DNA from 3 places in the Citrobacter sp. CFNIH10 genome. Region 1 is predicted to be linked to each of the others. Evidence: predicted binding sites of a transcription regulator. Region 1 holds the regulator's gene; each other region holds the start of a gene.

Region 1 (5,655 bases):
TAGTATTACTAAAAACCTTTCCGAAGAACTGGCAAATGGATATGTTATCGGTCATACAACTAAGGCTAATCCAAATATTAATAGTGGCAAGAAAACGTCCAGAGAACAACAGGATTATCGTCATGGGCAAAGAGCTATATGGAAAGATGGTAAGGTAATAAAAATAACAGATAAAAAAGGAATGTTAACCTTGAAGGATTTCGTATGACAAGATTATTTTCCTTTTTTATCCTGCTCCTGAGTGGTTGCGATTCGTCTGCGGAAAAAATAGGGATTTATACTGTAGATATGGAGTATGCCTGTGAGTGTACGAGCTATAGAATATTTAAAGCAACTGTTTTGAAGGATGCTAACAAAGCATCAGAGCCTAATGATATATTCAGAGTTAATGAGGATATCAGCAGAGCTTATAAAACTGTTTTGACAAGGAATGATAGGTTTTTATTATCGAGTACACATTCATTGTCTGGAGTAGAGGTTTCGCTTATTTTTCATAACAAGGATTTACAGACAGCATTCGAAAAAACGGAACCCTACTATGGTAAATGCTATATCTATTATTTTGAAGGCAGGTTTAATAATGACAGATTGAAATTTGATGAGGATGGCGATCAATCAAATGAATTTGTTGTTGATAATTATAAGTTTATACTTCAATCGACTGATTGTATAAAACATGTATATGGCAATAGTTGATGATTAGAACGATGCAGCTAAATGCGGGCATGACGAAAATTATTAACTCTTACTATCCCGTAACCGGCGGCTGAGCCAGATCCCATGGTGCGGCCGCTGACGCCATGCGACAGACGAGATAGTGTGCATTGTGTTCAGGTGCCCCAGCACGCGTTGCAGATGCTGTTCCAGCGTGCTTAAGGGGCCGTGGGTGAGCGCTTCAGGCGCTTCCAGAATATTCACATCCCCCGAACTGCCCGGCCCGTCGTACTCCAGCCGCTGCTGACAGCGTTGGATGGCAATTTCGCACGATTGCAGATATCGCTGCGCCAGTTCCGGCGTCAGCATCGTATGCTCACGCGCCAGCGTGGTCATGGCATTGATATGTTCGACGATAAACTGACTGTGCGTCACCCACAGCTTCATGTCCGCCAGGTAGTGCGTGTTAAAGCCTGGCTCCTGCATCGCCTGATTCAGTGAGTTAAACAGCGTGTTGTGCGCCTGATTGACGCGCATACGCTGATAAGCCAGCGGTGTGGCCTGCGGATCGTCACTCAGAATCAGACGAATCGCTTCCTGATCGGCCTCCAGCGCATCATGTGCGTTTTTACGCAACAGTCCGCTCTGCCATTGTGGCCATAACCAAACGGTGCCGCCAAACGCAATCAGGCAGCCTATCACCGTGTCGACAAATCGCGGAATGATGAACTGTTCGCCGTCCAGCGTCAGGAGTTGCAGGGTGTACACCGCCGTGACGGTAAATCCCACGGTCGCCCAGCCGTAGTTTTTGCGGATGGTCAGATAGCTGACCAGGGTGATCACCAGCATCAGCGCCAGCGTATATCCTTCAGGAATATGAAAGTGCAGTGTTACGCCTGCGATAATCAGCCCCACCAGCGTTCCCGCCGAACGGTGCAGAATACGCACGCGGGTGGCGCCGTAACCGTTTTGCGTCACAAACAGCACCGTCATCAGGATCCAGTAAGGCTTCGGCAGATGCAGCGCGGTTCCCATCAGACTGGCGATGCTGAGCATGACGCTGATCCGCCCGGCGCTGCGGAGTGCCGGAGATTTCAGCGAGAGGTAGTTTTTCAACGCCGGCAGCAGCGGTAGCCGACGCTGCTTATCGGCCATCAGATCGCGGGCGTACAATGGTCGCTGGGTGCGCAGTACGCGGGCGATACGGCTGAAGTGCCAGTAACAGAACTGCCCGACGGGGTTATCCGGATGCTGATGAGCAATTTTTTCCAGCGCGCCAATCTGCTTTTGCATGGTGAACCGCGTCGGCAGCCGGTGATACAGAATGTCATCCGCCAGTACGCGCAGGCGAGCGGCGACCGTTTGCGCCGTCCAGCGTATCACCTGCTCCGCGTGACTGCGCTCGACCAGCTTTTGCACCTCTTCCGGTTGATGCAAACTGACGGAGATATGTTCCTGCAGATCCAGCGCTTCCTGAAAGGCGCGCAGCATCCGCTTATAGTCATTATTGTGATGCGCCGACAGCATGTGCATCTGCTGATAGCACTGGGTGATGAGGTCGACGGCCTTCTGCTGGCGCACCAGAAGCGGCGGCAGGGCTTTTTCCGGGTCGGTATGCTGGGTCAGCATGCTGTATTTCGCTTCGCAGTAATCCGCCAGTTCCCGGTACAGCAGGCTCAGCGACTCGCGCAGCGGCTGTTCGCGCCAGAGCCAGAACCAGAACCAGTTAAACAAGCCATACCACAGCGTGCCCAGCGCGTAGATCAGCAGCGGTTCCCAGACCGGCATATTTCCCGCGAGGCTCAGTGTGAAAATCGCCGCGATCAGCGAGGCCGGAAGCAAACGCGCGTGAAGGGAGCTCAATTCAGCGGTGACGCCGAGCGTGAGCGTCAGGCCGGTCAGGATCAGGGGTAACGGCACCGCTTGCGTCAGCAGCAGCTGCATGATCAGGCTACAGCCGGCAAACAGCGATGCACCGATAATCAGACGTTTGAAAAAGCGTTTGTGCGGAGTATCAAGCCCGGCAATGTTGCAGCAGGCGGGAACGAGAGAGAAGAGCAGGCCCAGATGTAACTGCCCGATGATCAGTCCGACGGCCACGGGCAAACAGAGCACCAGCGTTTGACGTAGTGCATAATTGATTTCTGGGTGATAAATCAGTCTGCGCCACATTGGCAAAACAAAAATGACGCGCTAGCGGGTAGCGCGTCATTTCCGATGAGATTAACGAGTGCCGTAAACGACGATCGTTTTACCGTGAGCGGAGATCAGGTTCTGATCTTCCAGCATCTTCAGAATACGACCAACGGTTTCGCGAGAGCAGCCAACGATCTGGCCAATCTCCTGGCGAGTGATTTTGATCTGCATGCCGTCCGGGTGAGTCATCGCATCAGGTTGTTTCGCCAGATTCAGCAGAGTCTGGGCGATACGACCGGTCACGTCGAGGAAGGCCAGGTTACCGACTTTCTCTGAAGTGACTTGCAGACGGCGAGCCATTTGGGAAGAGAGGCGCATCAGAATATCCGGGTTCACCTGGATCAACTGACGGAATTTCTTGTAAGAAATTTCAGCCACTTCACACGCTGTTTTCGCCCGAACCCATGCGCTACGTTCCTGGCCTTCTTCAAACAGGCCCAGTTCGCCAATAAAATCACCCTGATTCAGATAAGAAAGGATCATTTCTTTCCCTTCCTCATCCTTAATCAACACTGCCACTGAGCCCTTAACGATGTAGTACAACGTTTCTGCTTTTTCACCCTGGTGAATCAGCGTGCTCTTGGACGGGTACTTATGAATGTGGCAATGAGACAAGAACCATTCAAGTGTCGGGTCTGTTTGCGGTTTGCCAAGCACCATGCGCGATTATCCTCTGTTATAAGCTGTCTCCAGAGCCAAAAAATGCCGCTGTCTCTGGGGTTGCAAAAATGTGCTTCCCGCGTCCTGGGAAGAGGCTGTCAAAAACTCACTGCAGCCTTTAATGTGAAGTCCTCTGCATACATGCAGTACATCAATGTATTACTGTAGCATCCTGACTGTTTTAGCATAGCTTTAGCCGTGTGTCTCCTGGTGTCTCGCTTCAGCATGACGGAGGTCGCCTTCCGTTGCGAGAATTGTTATGTACGCGTAATCTGTCAGGAAAATTGACGCACTGGAGTTAAAAAATATGCAAGCGCGTGTTAAATGGGTTGAGGGGTTAACCTTCCTTGGTGAGTCGGCTTCCGGACACCAGATTTTGATGGACGGTAACTCTGGTGATAAAGCGCCGAGCCCGATGGAAATGGTGTTGATGGCAGCGGGCGGTTGCAGCGCCATTGACGTGGTTTCTATCCTGCAAAAAGGCCGTCAGGATGTGACGAACTGCGAAGTGAAACTGACGTCAGAACGTCGCGAAGAGGCGCCACGCCTGTTCACCCACATCAATCTGCACTTTATTGTCACCGGTAACGATCTGAAAGATGCCGCCGTTTCGCGTGCGGTCGACCTGTCAGCGGAGAAGTACTGCTCTGTGGCGCTGATGCTGGGAAAAGCGGTCAACATTACCCATTCATATGAAGTGATTGCGGCGTAATTTTTCCTGTCGCCGGATGGCGGCTAGCGCCTGGTCCGGCCTACAGATCCCTGATTTGTAGGCTCGATAAGCGTAGCGCCATCGCGCACTTCCCATCGTTTATTCGATCTTCTTGCCTTCCATCAGTCGCTGCACCAGCGGCAACATGATGAGTTCCATTGCCAGCCCCATTTTGCCGCCAGGTACCACCAATGTATTGATGTGGGAAATGAATGACCCCTGCAGCATCGCCAGCAACCAGGGGAAATCGATTCCTTCCAGATTACGGAAATGAATCACGACAAAGCTCTCATCCAGTGATGGAATGCCTTTGGCCGCGAATGGGTTCGAGGTGTCGACGGTGGGAACGCGCTGGAAGTTAATATGGGTGCGGGAGAACTGCGGCGTGATGTAGTTGATATAGTCGTCCATCGAACGCACCACCGAATCCATCACCGCCTCACGAGAATGGCCTCGTTCGCTGGTGTCGCGGATAAGCTTCTGGATCCACTCCAGGTTAACGATGGGGACCACGCCGACCAGGAGATCAACATGTCTTGCGACCTCATGCTGGGGCGTGACGACGCCGCCGTGCAGGCCTTCATAGAACAATACGTCGGTGGGTTCCGGCAGGGGTTGCCACGGGGTAAACGTCCCCGGTACCTGATTCCATGGCACGGCTTCATCATAGGTATGCAGATATTTACGCGACTGGCCTTTGCCCGTCTGACCGTACTCAATAAACGTCTGCTCCAGTAGACCGAAGTCATTGGCGTCGGGCCCAAAATAGCTGATGTGGCGTCCGGCGTCGCGTGCTTTGCGGATCGCCATATCCATTTCCGGACGGGTATAGCGGTGAAAACTGTCGCCTTCCACCTCGGCTGCGCGCAGGTTGAGCTGCGCAAAAATTTTACGGAACGCGAGGCTGGTGGTGGTGGTCCCCGCGCCGCTGGATCCTGTTACCGCAATCACCGGATGTTTGGCAGACATGTTAACTCCATCAATAAATTGATTTTTTATTATAGTCGGCCGATAGCGTGCGGGTTATTCGCGAAATTGCTTGCGCGGCATGATATTGACGGTTTCGTGCAACTCAGACCACACCAGCACCGCTTCGCCACACTGTAACTGGCGTTTGACGTCGGCGACTTTTTGTTCAAGGGTACGTTCATGTTCACCATAATCGGTACCTTCGCGCAACACAAAGCTTTCGATCAGATTGTCCAGCGTCTCGGGGGAAAGGTCCTGCCAGGGGATTTGCATGATTAGGCCTCCAGATACGGTGTCAGCCAGTCAGGGATGCGCGATTCCAGCCACATTTCTGGCCGACGTAGCGTCCCGCCAATAAATCCAACGTGCCCGCCATGTTCGGTTAACTGATATTCCACCTGCGGCGGTAAATCTTCTGCTTTGGGGATCACATGATGATCCATAAACGGGTCGTCTTTCGCGTG
Region 2 (5,655 bases), 2.2 Mb from region 1:
AAGTCGGTGAAGCGCGTCAGGTGGATATGGCGGCCCGGCTCGGGGTGTCCCAACCCACGGTGGCGAAGATGCTCAAACGCCTGGCCTCGGTGGGATTGATCGAAATGATCCCCTGGCGCGGCGTTTTCTTAACCCCGGAAGGGGAGAAGCTGGCGCAGGAAAGCCGTGAGCGCCATCAGATCGTGGAGAACTTCCTGCTGGTGCTGGGGGTGAGCGCTGAGATAGCCCGTCGCGATGCTGAGGGGATGGAGCATCATGTCAGTCAGGAGACGCTGGACGCATTCCGGCTGTTTACCGAACAACACGGAACTTCCGTTGAATGAACCTGCCTTTATTGCGGGCGTTGAAACGCGACCGTTTTTTTCAGCTATTGATTGTCGTTGGCGTGGCGTTGAGTCTGTGGGTGCCGTTCACGCCACGGACGTGGCCTGGCGCTATTGACTGGCACACCATTATCATCCTGAGCGGCCTGATGTTGCTGACTAAAGGCGTGGAGCTTAGCGGCTATTTCGATGTGCTGGGACGTAAAATGACCCGCCGCTTTGCGACTGAGCGCCGTCTGGCGATGTTCATGGTGCTGGCAGCGGCGCTGCTTTCCACTTTTCTGACCAACGACGTCGCGCTTTTTATCGTTGTGCCGCTGACCATTACGCTGAAGAAGCTGTGTGCGATACCGGTCAACCGGCTGATTATTTTTGAAGCGCTGGCCGTGAATGCTGGCTCGCTGTTAACGCCCATCGGCAACCCACAAAACATTTTGCTGTGGGGGCGTTCTGGTCTCTCATTTTTTGCCTTTATCAGCCAGATGGCGCCGCTTGCCGTTGCGATGATGGTGACGCTGCTGGTCGTGTGCTGGTTCTGCTTCCCTAATAAGCCGCTGTCGTACCACACCGGCACGCATGCGCCGCAATGGCAGCCGCGACTGGTATGGGGGTGTCTGGGGCTGTACCTCGTTTTTCTGACGGCGCTGGAGTTCAAACAAGAGCTGGTAGGGCTGGCGATTGTCGCGCTGGGGTTTCTGTTACTGGCGCGGCGTGTGGTGTTGAGCGTTGACTGGACGCTGTTGCTGGTGTTTATGGCGATGTTTATTGATGTTCATCTACTGACGCAACTGCCGGCATTGCAGGGAACGTTAAGTCACGTCGGCTCGCTGTCTGAACCCGGCCTGTGGCTGACGGCAATTGGTCTGTCGCAGTTTATCAGCAATGTTCCCGGCACCATCTTACTGCTGAATTACGTGCCTCCGACCGTGCTGCTGGCATGGGCGGTCAACATCGGTGGATTTGGTTTGTTGCCGGGATCGCTGGCGAATTTGATTGCGCTACGGATGGCAAACGACCGACGCATCTGGTGGCGCTTTCATCTCTATTCACTGCCGATGCTGGTGTGGGCGGCGTTGGTGGGGTATGGGCTGTTACTGCTGAGATAATACCAATTAAAATCAACAAAAAAGGGCGGAAAAATTATCCGCCCTTTATATTGTCCAGATTCGTATCAATTCAGACGAACAGGCATCCCTGAACGGTTCTGAATCGCTTGCTCTACCACGTTCTGGTCAACATCGGCCTGATTGGTGATGTTCTGAATGCTCTTCGACAGGGTAATCGGTACGATTTCGCCGCCTTCAAACTGCGCTTCAGTCGTCGACAGTGGGTTGTGAACTTCGATGTAACGGCTGCCATCTGGCTCAGTGGTCGCTTTTACCGGCTCATCAATAAACTGTACGCGCGTGCCGACAGGCACATTCTGGAACAGGAATTTGATGTCTTCGTTACGCAGACGCACGCAACCGTGGCTCACGCGCAGGCCGATACCGAAGTTGGCGTTGGTGCCGTGAATGGCGTACAGACGCCCAATGTATAGCGCGTACAGACCCATCGGGTTATCCGGACCTGCCGGAACAACGGCAGGCAGCGGTTCACCTGCGGCACGATATTCAGCGTGCATTTTCGCGGTTGGCGTCCAGGTCGGACCGGCTTTCTTACGTTCTACTTTGGTGGTCCAGTTGATAGGCGTGTCTTTACCTAACTGACCAATACCGATAGGCAGGACGATCACCGTATTGGTGCCTTTCGGGTAGTAGTACAGACGCATTTCCGCGCTGTTAATCACGATACCTTCGTGCACGGTGTCCGGCAGAATCAACTGCTGCGGAATATTCAGCACGGTGCCGCCTTTCGGCAGGAAGGTATCCACGCCCGGGTTGGCTTCCAGCATGTTGGAAAGTCCCATCTGGTATTCCGCAGCAAAATATTCCAGCGGCTGCGTGTTACCTTCCGGGATGGTGATAACCTGATTCTGACCAATGACGCGACTACCATCCGTTGGCAGAGGATAGGTGACAGCGGATGCGGTACTGCAAAAGCCGACGACCGCGAGTGCTGCCGCGAAAAACGTTGTTAATTTCATATTCATGTTATGCGAGATTCATTGCCTGGCAGGCTGTTGGGTTGAGAATTCTGTAGTGTTGGGAGCGCATTATATGTGCATTCCTGTTAACAGGGAATTCAGATGTGTACGAAATCACATTTTTTTCCTGTTACCCCAGTGTAGTCGTTTGCGACGAGGCGCGATCTTATTTCAGACTTGTGGCATAATACGCGGTTTGTCACATATTCTTTAGGATACGTCCGTGTTAGTTTCCAGCAACGTCACCATATAGTTTCAAAGCGGGAAATTAAGCAATGGGAGAGAGGTTTCTGTCACCCCTGCATACATTCATTGGTCAGTCTTCGTTGTTTGAAGTTTTGGTTTCATTGGGTCAATATTCTCATACTGGCTCGGTGGTTTTAGCCACCCCACTCAAGCAAGATGTCGGAAGGTTAATCAGCAAATCTGATACGCTGTTCAGCACTGATAAATTTAATTTGAATTGCTGGTTGGTTTTCTGCTATGCTGAAAGGTGAACTAAATATTCCGTAAACTTTGTTCCGCAGTATTTCTCTCCTCGAAAACATCCCCAGTGTCAGATACAAGGCGGCTTTGCGGTAACGCAAATGCTCTCGTTTTACCGTGGTTTTAGGTAGTAACTGTTTAGGGCACTGTTGCAAATAGTCGGTGGTGATAAACTTATCATCCCCTTTTGCTGATGGAGCTGCACATGAACCCATTCAAAGGCCGGCATTTTCAGCGTGACATCATTCTGTGGGCCGTACGCTGGTACTGCAAATACGGCATCAGTTACCGTGAGCTGCAGGAGATGCTGGCTGAACGCGGAGTGAATGTCGATCACTCCACGATTTACCGCTGGGTTCAGCGTTATGCGCCTGAAATGGAAAAACGGCTGCGCTGGTACTGGCGTAACCCTTCCGATCTTTGCCCGTGGCACATGGATGAAACCTACGTGAAGGTCAATGGCCGCTGGGCGTATCTGTACCGGGCCGTCGACAGCCGGGGCCGCACTGTCGATTTTTATCTCTCCTCCCGTCGTAACAGCAAAGCTGCATACCGGTTTCTGGGTAAAATCCTCAACAACGTGAAGAAGTGGCAGATCCCGCGATTCATCAACACGGATAAAGCGCCCGCCTATGGTCGCGCGCTTGCTCTGCTCAAACGCGAAGGCCGGTGCCCGTCTGACGTTGAACACCGACAGATTAAGTACCGGAACAACGTGATTGAATGCGATCATGGCAAACTGAAACGGATAATCGGCGCCACGCTGGGATTTAAATCCATGAAGACGGCTTACGCCACCATCAAAGGTATTGAGGTGATGCGTGCACTACGCAAAGGCCAGGCCTCAGCATTTTATTATGGTGATCCCCTGGGCGAAATGCGCCTGGTAAGCAGAGTTTTTGAAATGTAAGGCCTTTGAATAAGACAAAAGGCTGCCTCATCGCTAACTTTGCAACAGTGCCATTCTGTCGGGATCAGGAATACACCGCCGAGAAACTGAAAGGACACAATAACCGCAAGCGACAATGAGGAGGAAACTATCAACCAATGTTTTGGACGACGAGACCTTATCAGCTGATAAGAGAGGTAAAGTGCAGAGATGATAAAAACAATAATTAACGGTTTCATGGAGTTATATACCACGCTTAATATTTTTTGCGTAATTAGAGAGCGATTTACCCAAAAACAGGTATACGAGACAGGTGAAAAGGTAAACAAAATGGATGCTGGTGGTTTTTTGGGCTAAAGTGAAAAATTGGTTCGCCTGCCCACCAGCTAATGTGTAATTGAGTTGAACTGTTGGTTTTTCAGCATCGACATAAAAACTTCTAGTTTTCATGAAGGTTAACGGCTTGAAAAATACTTTATAACCAACTCGTGCATAAATTGTGCATGTTGTAATGGTTATTACCAACGGCACATAGAATGGAATAATTGTATTGAGCCAGCACAATAATGACCACACCAGCACTGAATCCAGTAGAAACCTGGCAATAGAGTTGGCCTGCGTTCTGCCCGCTACCACCATAATGGGTATAAATTTAACCATGAAATCCACCATAGTTATACTTGTTTACACCATCTTATAGACAGACAAATTTTCTCCGACTTTTTTTGAACGCAAAACGACCCCGAAAAACGGACATTATATGGTCAGGAATTTCGATAGTTTAAGAGAACATGGTAAATTTTTTCTATCGAAATTTGTGGAGAATTGAAATGAGCAGTGATGCCACTAAGATGGTTGAAGCCTTTGTTAAAGACCCATTAAGTTACGATAGATTTGGGCCAGAGCTTATTTCAAATCAAAAATGTGTCCTCAACATCAATGGGCATGAAATGTCAATTGATGAAGCAGTTAAGATGAGTGATATTGAAAAGTCGCTCTTAGATGAAATTTACCATCTCATAGACGCAATGACAAAAGCGGAAGTCAATTTCTCAAAGGGAAAAAAGAATCTTTTTCGTCGGATGTTCGATCATTTAACAGGTTCCGAAATCTTACGGAAAGCCCAGCTAGATATTTATAACAAAGTAGTTATGAAACTATGCGAACGGATACCTGATCATTTCAAAATGCTAACCGCTCATGCTGAAATCACGAAGGGTTTGGAGGCAATCTATGCGCAAGATATTCATCAGCTAGAGGTTTTCATAGATGTTGTTGAGTCATATCTGAAAAATAAGAACGAGTGTGACTATAGTGTCACAAGCAATGAATATATGGCAATTAACAGGCTACGGATAAGAGTTAATAACTTTCAGGGAGTTCTTGTTGGTTTAAAACTAAGTCAGGTTCAAGCACAAATGAGCTATGAAACAGCTGTCGATGTAAAAGATAGCCTTCGAGATATTAAAGATAATTTATTACCTATGTGGGAAGGGCAGGCTAAGAACATCAACGCCAGTGGTGTTTGTAGTGGTATTGATGAAGTGGCTCATGAAAAATTCAAGAAGCTGGTCAATAAATTAAATAAGAACATAAGGTGAGATAACATGAAGATCATAAATAGTATTGATATATTAGATGTCAAAGTGGCTAAGGAATTTGATAAATATGCTGTTGATGTAAGTATGGAATCATCAATAAAAGATGCAGTCAGATCTTTCCAGATTGGTGATATTGATGCCGCGCATAACTTTGGACGATTGGAGGACACTACTGATATTAATTATCTTGATAACCTCCTTCTCAGCGTCAGCTCATCATCTCAGGGCAAGAAGGGAGAGACTCTGAATGAGATTGTTGCACTGGCTCGT
Region 3 (5,655 bases), 1.4 Mb from region 1:
ACGGATCGTATTCTGGTCATGAGCAACGGCCTCGTTTCTGGAATTGTTGATACAAAAACGACAACGCAAAACGAAATTCTGCGTCTTGCGTCTTTGCACCTTTAAGATCAGGGGCTCCTCATGAGTGCGTTAAATAAGAAAAGTTTTCTTACTTATCTGAAAGAGGGCGGTATTTACGTCGTTCTTTTAGTCTTGCTGGCCATTATTATTTTCCAGGATCCCACGTTCTTAAGTCTGCTTAACTTAAGTAATATTCTGACCCAGTCTTCCGTGCGTATTATCATTGCACTGGGCGTCGCCGGTCTGATTGTCACCCAGGGGACAGACCTGTCAGCGGGTCGTCAGGTGGGTCTGGCGGCGGTGGTGGCGGCAACGTTGCTACAGTCGATGGAGAACGCCAATAAAGTGTTCCCCGAAATGGCGACCATGCCGATTGCGCTGGTTATCCTGATCGTCTGTGCTATTGGCGCGGTCATCGGTCTGGTGAACGGGATTATCATTGCTTACCTGAACGTAACACCGTTTATTACGACGCTCGGCACGATGATTATCGTCTACGGGATCAACTCCCTGTATTACGACTTCGTGGGGGCTTCACCGATTTCGGGCTTTGATAGCGGCTTCTCGACCTTTGCGCAGGGCTTTATCGCACTGGGCAGCTTCCGGCTGTCGTATATCACGTTCTATGCGCTAATCGCCGTGGCGTTTGTCTGGGTGCTGTGGAATAAAACCCGCTTCGGTAAAAACATTTTCGCCATCGGCGGTAACCCGGAAGCAGCTAAGGTATCAGGCGTGAACGTGGCGCTGAACCTGCTGATGATCTATGCGCTGTCCGGTGTGTTCTATGCCTTCGGCGGTCTGCTGGAAGCGGGGCGTATCGGCTCGGCAACCAACAACCTGGGCTTTATGTACGAACTGGATGCGATCGCGGCGTGCGTGGTCGGCGGCGTGTCGTTTAGCGGTGGGGTGGGAACGGTGTTCGGCGTGGTGACCGGTGTGATCATCTTTACCGTCATCAACTACGGTCTGACCTACATCGGCGTTAACCCGTACTGGCAGTACATCATCAAGGGCGGCATCATTATCTTTGCGGTCGCACTGGATTCACTGAAATACGCGCGTAAGAAGTAATCCCTTCAGGGCAGAATCAAACCGGTGCAGATGTGCTCTGCGCCGGTTTTTTATTTGATAAAAACTAACCAGATGCCGACAAGCAGCGCGCCGACCGAAAGACCAAAGTAGACGCCAATATAGCTCCAGTAAGCGCCAGGTTCCGCTGCGCGCTGAATTAAGCGCGGCGTTTGCGAACCTTTGACCGTTTTCTCAACGACGCCAGAGCGTAACCCTTTAATACCTTCCCGCAGGGTCCAGGCGACGATCATCAGTACGCCAATCACGATAAAAAGCGTTTTGTCTTCCATGCTTATTTTCCTTGTCTCTTTTGCAGTTCAAGCAATTGTTCCGGTGTTACGGCCGGATAGCCCTGGGCATCGTCGGGAACCTGATGCAGGGAGGGAATTGGCACTAACGGGCCGAGGAAACGGGGTTCACGTTTAAACAGATACAGATCGGCCAGCGCGCCAAAACGTGCGCCAAACTCGCGTACCCGAACCGTCAGCATATCTTTTGGCGACGGCACGGCGTAGCACTGTGCCTGAATCCCCATATGTAACGCGATAAACAGCGCGCGTTCGCAGTGGAAACGCTGGGTAATGATGATGAAGTCATTGGTGTCAAAGACTTTACGGGTGCGGACAATCGAATCGAGCGTGCGGAATCCGGCGTAATCTAACACAATATCGGCAGGATCGACGCCAGCGGCAATCAGGTCTTTGCGCATCGTCATCGGTTCGTTATAGCTTTGCAAGGCGTTGTCGCCGCTGAGCAGCAGATAGTTAACTTTGCCGCTGTTATAGGCGTTCAGCGCACCCTGAATACGGTAGCGATAATACTGGTTGATCACCCCGGTACGATAATATTTGGCTGTGCCGAGCACCACGCCAACCTGGCGGTAGGGCAGGTCCTGAAGCTCATCGTAAATATAGGGGGCAGTTTTCCAGCTCATCCAGCGATCAAGGCCCAGCACGATCAACAGCAGCAAGCCGATCAGGACCAACAGGCTGTAGAGGGCGCGCTTTAGCATGAAGAAAACTCTGTCACTGGATGAAATTTCAATCAGGCTACTGTACCCGCTGGCGAAGCGCAAGAAACAGCAGTCTGATTGGGGGGATTTTCAGCAATACGTGAAACAAGCGTAGGCCTGATAAACGTTGCGCCATCAGGTGGTTAGACCGGATAGCGATGAAAACGCCTTATCCGGCCTGTGCGCGGACGCCATCAGACAATTAGCCCAAAAGTACGCGATCGATGTTGCTGCAGCCCAGCGCTTTCAGCGTGGCGGCGGTGGCATCCCACTGGATCAGCGGCGCGTCGGCTTTTTCCGCCAGCACCGCACGCTGAATATCGGCATAACCATAGCCGTTCAGATTCAACATAATCAGCGCGCCCTGTAGCGGTGGGATGGTCGGGTTAAATGCGGCGTTTTCGCCATAGCTTCCGCTAAAGATACGTCCATCTTTGCACTCCAGCGCTACACCGCTCGGTGACTGGCTGTACGGCATATGACTGCGGCTCGCGGCGGCAATGGCCGCTTGCGTCAGCGCATCTCCCTGAGGGGCGAAACCGTGATCCTGTTCGTCCATCAGTAGCGTTTTGATGTCGAGATCTTTCGGCCCAAACGCATCCGGCAAATAGTCGCGCAGCGTATGCGGTTCCCGACCGGGCAGGTGAATGCGCAGATCCAGCCCGCTGTTGAGTTCGTTCATAAACTGGCGGCAGTGGCCGCACGGGGTGTAGTTAACGGTGATTGCGGCGAGACCTTTCTCGCCGCGCAACCAGGCGTGGCTGATGGCGCTTTGTTCAGCGTGAACCGTTTGTTGCATCGTCGCGCCGAGGAATTCCATATTGGCGCCGAAATACCACGTTCCGCTCACGCCGCGCGCAATTGCGCCAACGTTAAAGTTCGACAACGGCGTACAGGCGCAGGCCGCCGCCAGCGGCAGCAGCGCGAATGCCAGTGCGTCTTCGTCCAGTCCCGTTGCGCTTTTAAGCATTGATACCTGCTCAGCCGTCAGCGACGCGGGGAAATGCGTATCTGCCAGAATGGGCGCCAGCGCGGATTGCAGGTTGTCCGCAAGTTGGCTAAACGCAGTGTGAAAACGTGGGTGCATGGCGTTGCCTCATAACAATGTATTGGGATCGTAGTGTACGGGCCTGTTATGGCTATATGTGTGATCTAATTCTCATTGTGTATGCAACTTATGAAACATAAATTAAAAATGCGCGACGTATCGCAAATTTTAGCCCACAACCGCGAGAATAACCGGAAACAGGAACGGGGCGATCAGCGAGGTAATAATCCCGCAAATCACCAGCGCCAGCGAACTGAATGCGCCTTCCTGATAATCCAGCTCCGCACAGCGGGCGGTGCCGAGGGCGTGGGACGCGGTGCCCATCGCCAGTCCGCGTGCGGCTTTGGTTTTAATGCGCATGGCGTTTAACAGGGTATGACCAAAGACGGCGCCGAGTATACCGACGAAAATCACGCACACGGCGCTGACCGCCGGAATGCCGCCGATGCTGCCGCCCACGGCCATCGCAATCGGCGTAGTGACGGATTTCGGTAAGACGGAGGCGGCGATTTCAGGCGTGGCGCCCATCAACAGCGCCACTGTGGTGCCGGTCACCATCGCCACAACGCTGCCAACAAAACAGATAGTAATGATTGACTTCCAGCGGGCGCGAATCTGATGCAGCTGTTCATACAGTGGATAGGCCAGCGCCACGACCGCCGGTTGCAGCAGGTCATTCAGCACTTCGCTACCTTTAAAATAGCTGTCGTAGGAGATGCCGGTCAGCAGGAGGAACGGGATAATCACCGCCATCGCCACCAGCAGCGGATTCAGTAAGGGAAATTTAAACCGTGTCGCCAGTTTGCGCGCACCGAAAAAAACCGCCAGCGTCAGCGGTAAAGACCACCAGATTGACGACATCATTCTTTAGATCCTTCCTGACCCACCACTTTCCGTTCACCGTGAACAAGATGTGAACTCCAGCTCACGACCAGAAACACCACCAGCGTACTGATCGCACACGACACCACCACCGGGCCAAACTGCGCGCGCAGCAGATCGAAGTACTGCATCACGCCGACGCCAATCGGCACAAATAACAGCGCCATATAGCGAATCAGCACATAGCAGCCAGGATTCACCCATTTCGCCGGGATAATTTGCAGCGCCAGCAGCACAAACAGGATCAGCATCCCGATGATGCTGCCAGAAATGGCGACAGGCAGCAGGGACGCAATAAAAATGCCTGCATACAGACAGGCATAAATCAGCACGAAAGCGCGTAAGTATTGCCAGATGATATTCAGTGTCTTGCTCATGTTGAAATTCCTCGAAGCGACGGATTCATCATACAATTAAACTTTAAAACGTGCTATCGATCACATCATGAATTCTTAGCATACTGAACATAGACAGCGGGAACATTGGGCAATATCCCCAATACGTGATGCTAAACTTGTGCCAGCAGTTGCAGAAAACGACTCAGCGCGCTGGACGGCGTCTCATTATTGCGCCAGAACACGCCCACGCTGCCTTTTTGTTCAATCTTCGGTAGGTTGAGGATCACCAGCTGTCCCTGGCTGGCATAGCGCTGCGCCAGCCGTAAAGAAAGGATAGAGATCATATCGCTGCTTTGCAGCAGGTTAGTACTGACGTTCATTGATGCCGACTCGATGGTGTTCTCCGGCAACATCACTCCGTTATCGACCAGCGCGTTATCAATACTCAGGCGGATAGGCGTTCCCGTCGGCCAGACGATCCAGCGCCAGTGCGCTAGATCGGCCCAGCTCAGGGTGTCAAACTTCGCTAATGGATGGTGGGGACGGGCGACAAAGCAAACGGGTTCGGTATACAGCACCTGATAATTGAGCGGAAGCTGCAGCGCTCGCCCACCGACGCGGCCGACCACGACATCCACGGAACCGGCAAGCAGGTCGTGCAGCAGCGGCGTCATGACCTTTTCTTCAATGTTAAGGTGCAGCGTCGGCATCTCCACGAGCAGATTAAGGATCGCCTGCGACACACAGTCGGTCGCCACTGGCGAGCAGCCAATCTTCAGGCTCCCTACCAGCCCGCCTTCTTTAAAGCGTGCCATTTCATACTGTGAACGCTCCATGTCATTGATTAAGCGCTGGGCGTGTTGCAGCAGCAACTTGCCGCCTTCCGAGGGGCGCAGGCCTTTACTGTGACGTTCAAAGAGCGTGATCCCCATCTCATCTTCGAGCTGTGACAGCCATTTCGACAGCGCGGGCTGGGTGATATTCATCATTCGTGCAACGTGCGTGAGATTCCCTTGTTCGCCCAGCGCCACCAGCATTTGCAGATGGTGCAGCTTCAGTTTTTGCGCCCAGTTTGCCATCAGCGATAACCTCCAGGTTATGTCTCTGCATGAAATGCCATTGTACATTTTATCGCCCAGTCTACAAACTCGTAACATACCAAAAACAAAACAACATCTGTCCCTACCTGCACCGAGGCATTCACTATGACTCAACGACGTGAACTACAAGCCCTGATCGATGCT

What was found. The regulator CRP, encoded in region 1, controls carbon source genes, mostly activating them, when cyclic AMP is high. The targets are predictions, from matches to a motif close to ATGTGANNNNNNTCACAT.
Region 2: the regulator CRP is predicted to act here: its motif matches at 2,512-2,529, upstream of ldtB (L,D-transpeptidase).
Region 3: the regulator CRP is predicted to act here: its motif matches at 3,289-3,306, upstream of cdd (cytidine deaminase).

The regions. Positions count from the first base shown of each region.
Region 1 is NZ_CP026216.1:828,078-833,732, reverse strand. It holds gene C2U53_RS07475 (hypothetical protein) at 1-208, shown strand, start outside; gene C2U53_RS07470 (hypothetical protein) at 205-696, shown strand; gene C2U53_RS07465 (YccS/YhfK family putative transporter) at 739-2,826, opposite strand; gene crp (cAMP-activated global transcriptional regulator CRP) at 2,878-3,510, opposite strand; gene C2U53_RS07445 (OsmC family protein) at 3,818-4,222, shown strand; gene C2U53_RS07440 (phosphoribulokinase) at 4,322-5,191, opposite strand; gene C2U53_RS07435 (YheU family protein) at 5,246-5,464, opposite strand; gene C2U53_RS07430 (hydrolase) at 5,467-5,655, opposite strand, start outside.
Region 2 is NZ_CP026216.1:3,011,851-3,017,505, forward strand. It holds gene mntR (manganese-binding transcriptional regulator MntR) at 1-323, shown strand, start outside; gene C2U53_RS17955 (anion transporter) at 320-1,429, shown strand; gene ldtB (L,D-transpeptidase) at 1,495-2,415, opposite strand; gene C2U53_RS17965 (hypothetical protein) at 2,823-3,110, opposite strand; gene C2U53_RS17970 (IS6-like element IS26 family transposase) at 3,101-3,805, shown strand; gene C2U53_RS17980 (hypothetical protein) at 4,028-4,444, opposite strand; gene C2U53_RS17985 (hypothetical protein) at 4,615-5,385, shown strand; gene C2U53_RS17990 (toxic anion resistance protein) at 5,392-5,655, shown strand, end outside.
Region 3 is NZ_CP026216.1:4,636,971-4,642,625, reverse strand. It holds gene mglA (galactose/methyl galactoside ABC transporter ATP-binding protein MglA) at 1-105, shown strand, start outside; gene mglC (galactose/methyl galactoside ABC transporter permease MglC) at 121-1,131, shown strand; gene C2U53_RS26720 (DUF2542 family protein) at 1,182-1,421, opposite strand; gene sanA (outer membrane permeability protein SanA) at 1,424-2,143, opposite strand; gene cdd (cytidine deaminase) at 2,346-3,230, opposite strand; gene C2U53_RS26705 (CidB/LrgB family autolysis modulator) at 3,360-4,055, opposite strand; gene C2U53_RS26700 (CidA/LrgA family protein) at 4,052-4,450, opposite strand; gene C2U53_RS26695 (LysR substrate-binding domain-containing protein) at 4,582-5,490, opposite strand; gene C2U53_RS26690 (aromatic acid/H+ symport family MFS transporter) at 5,617-5,655, shown strand, end outside.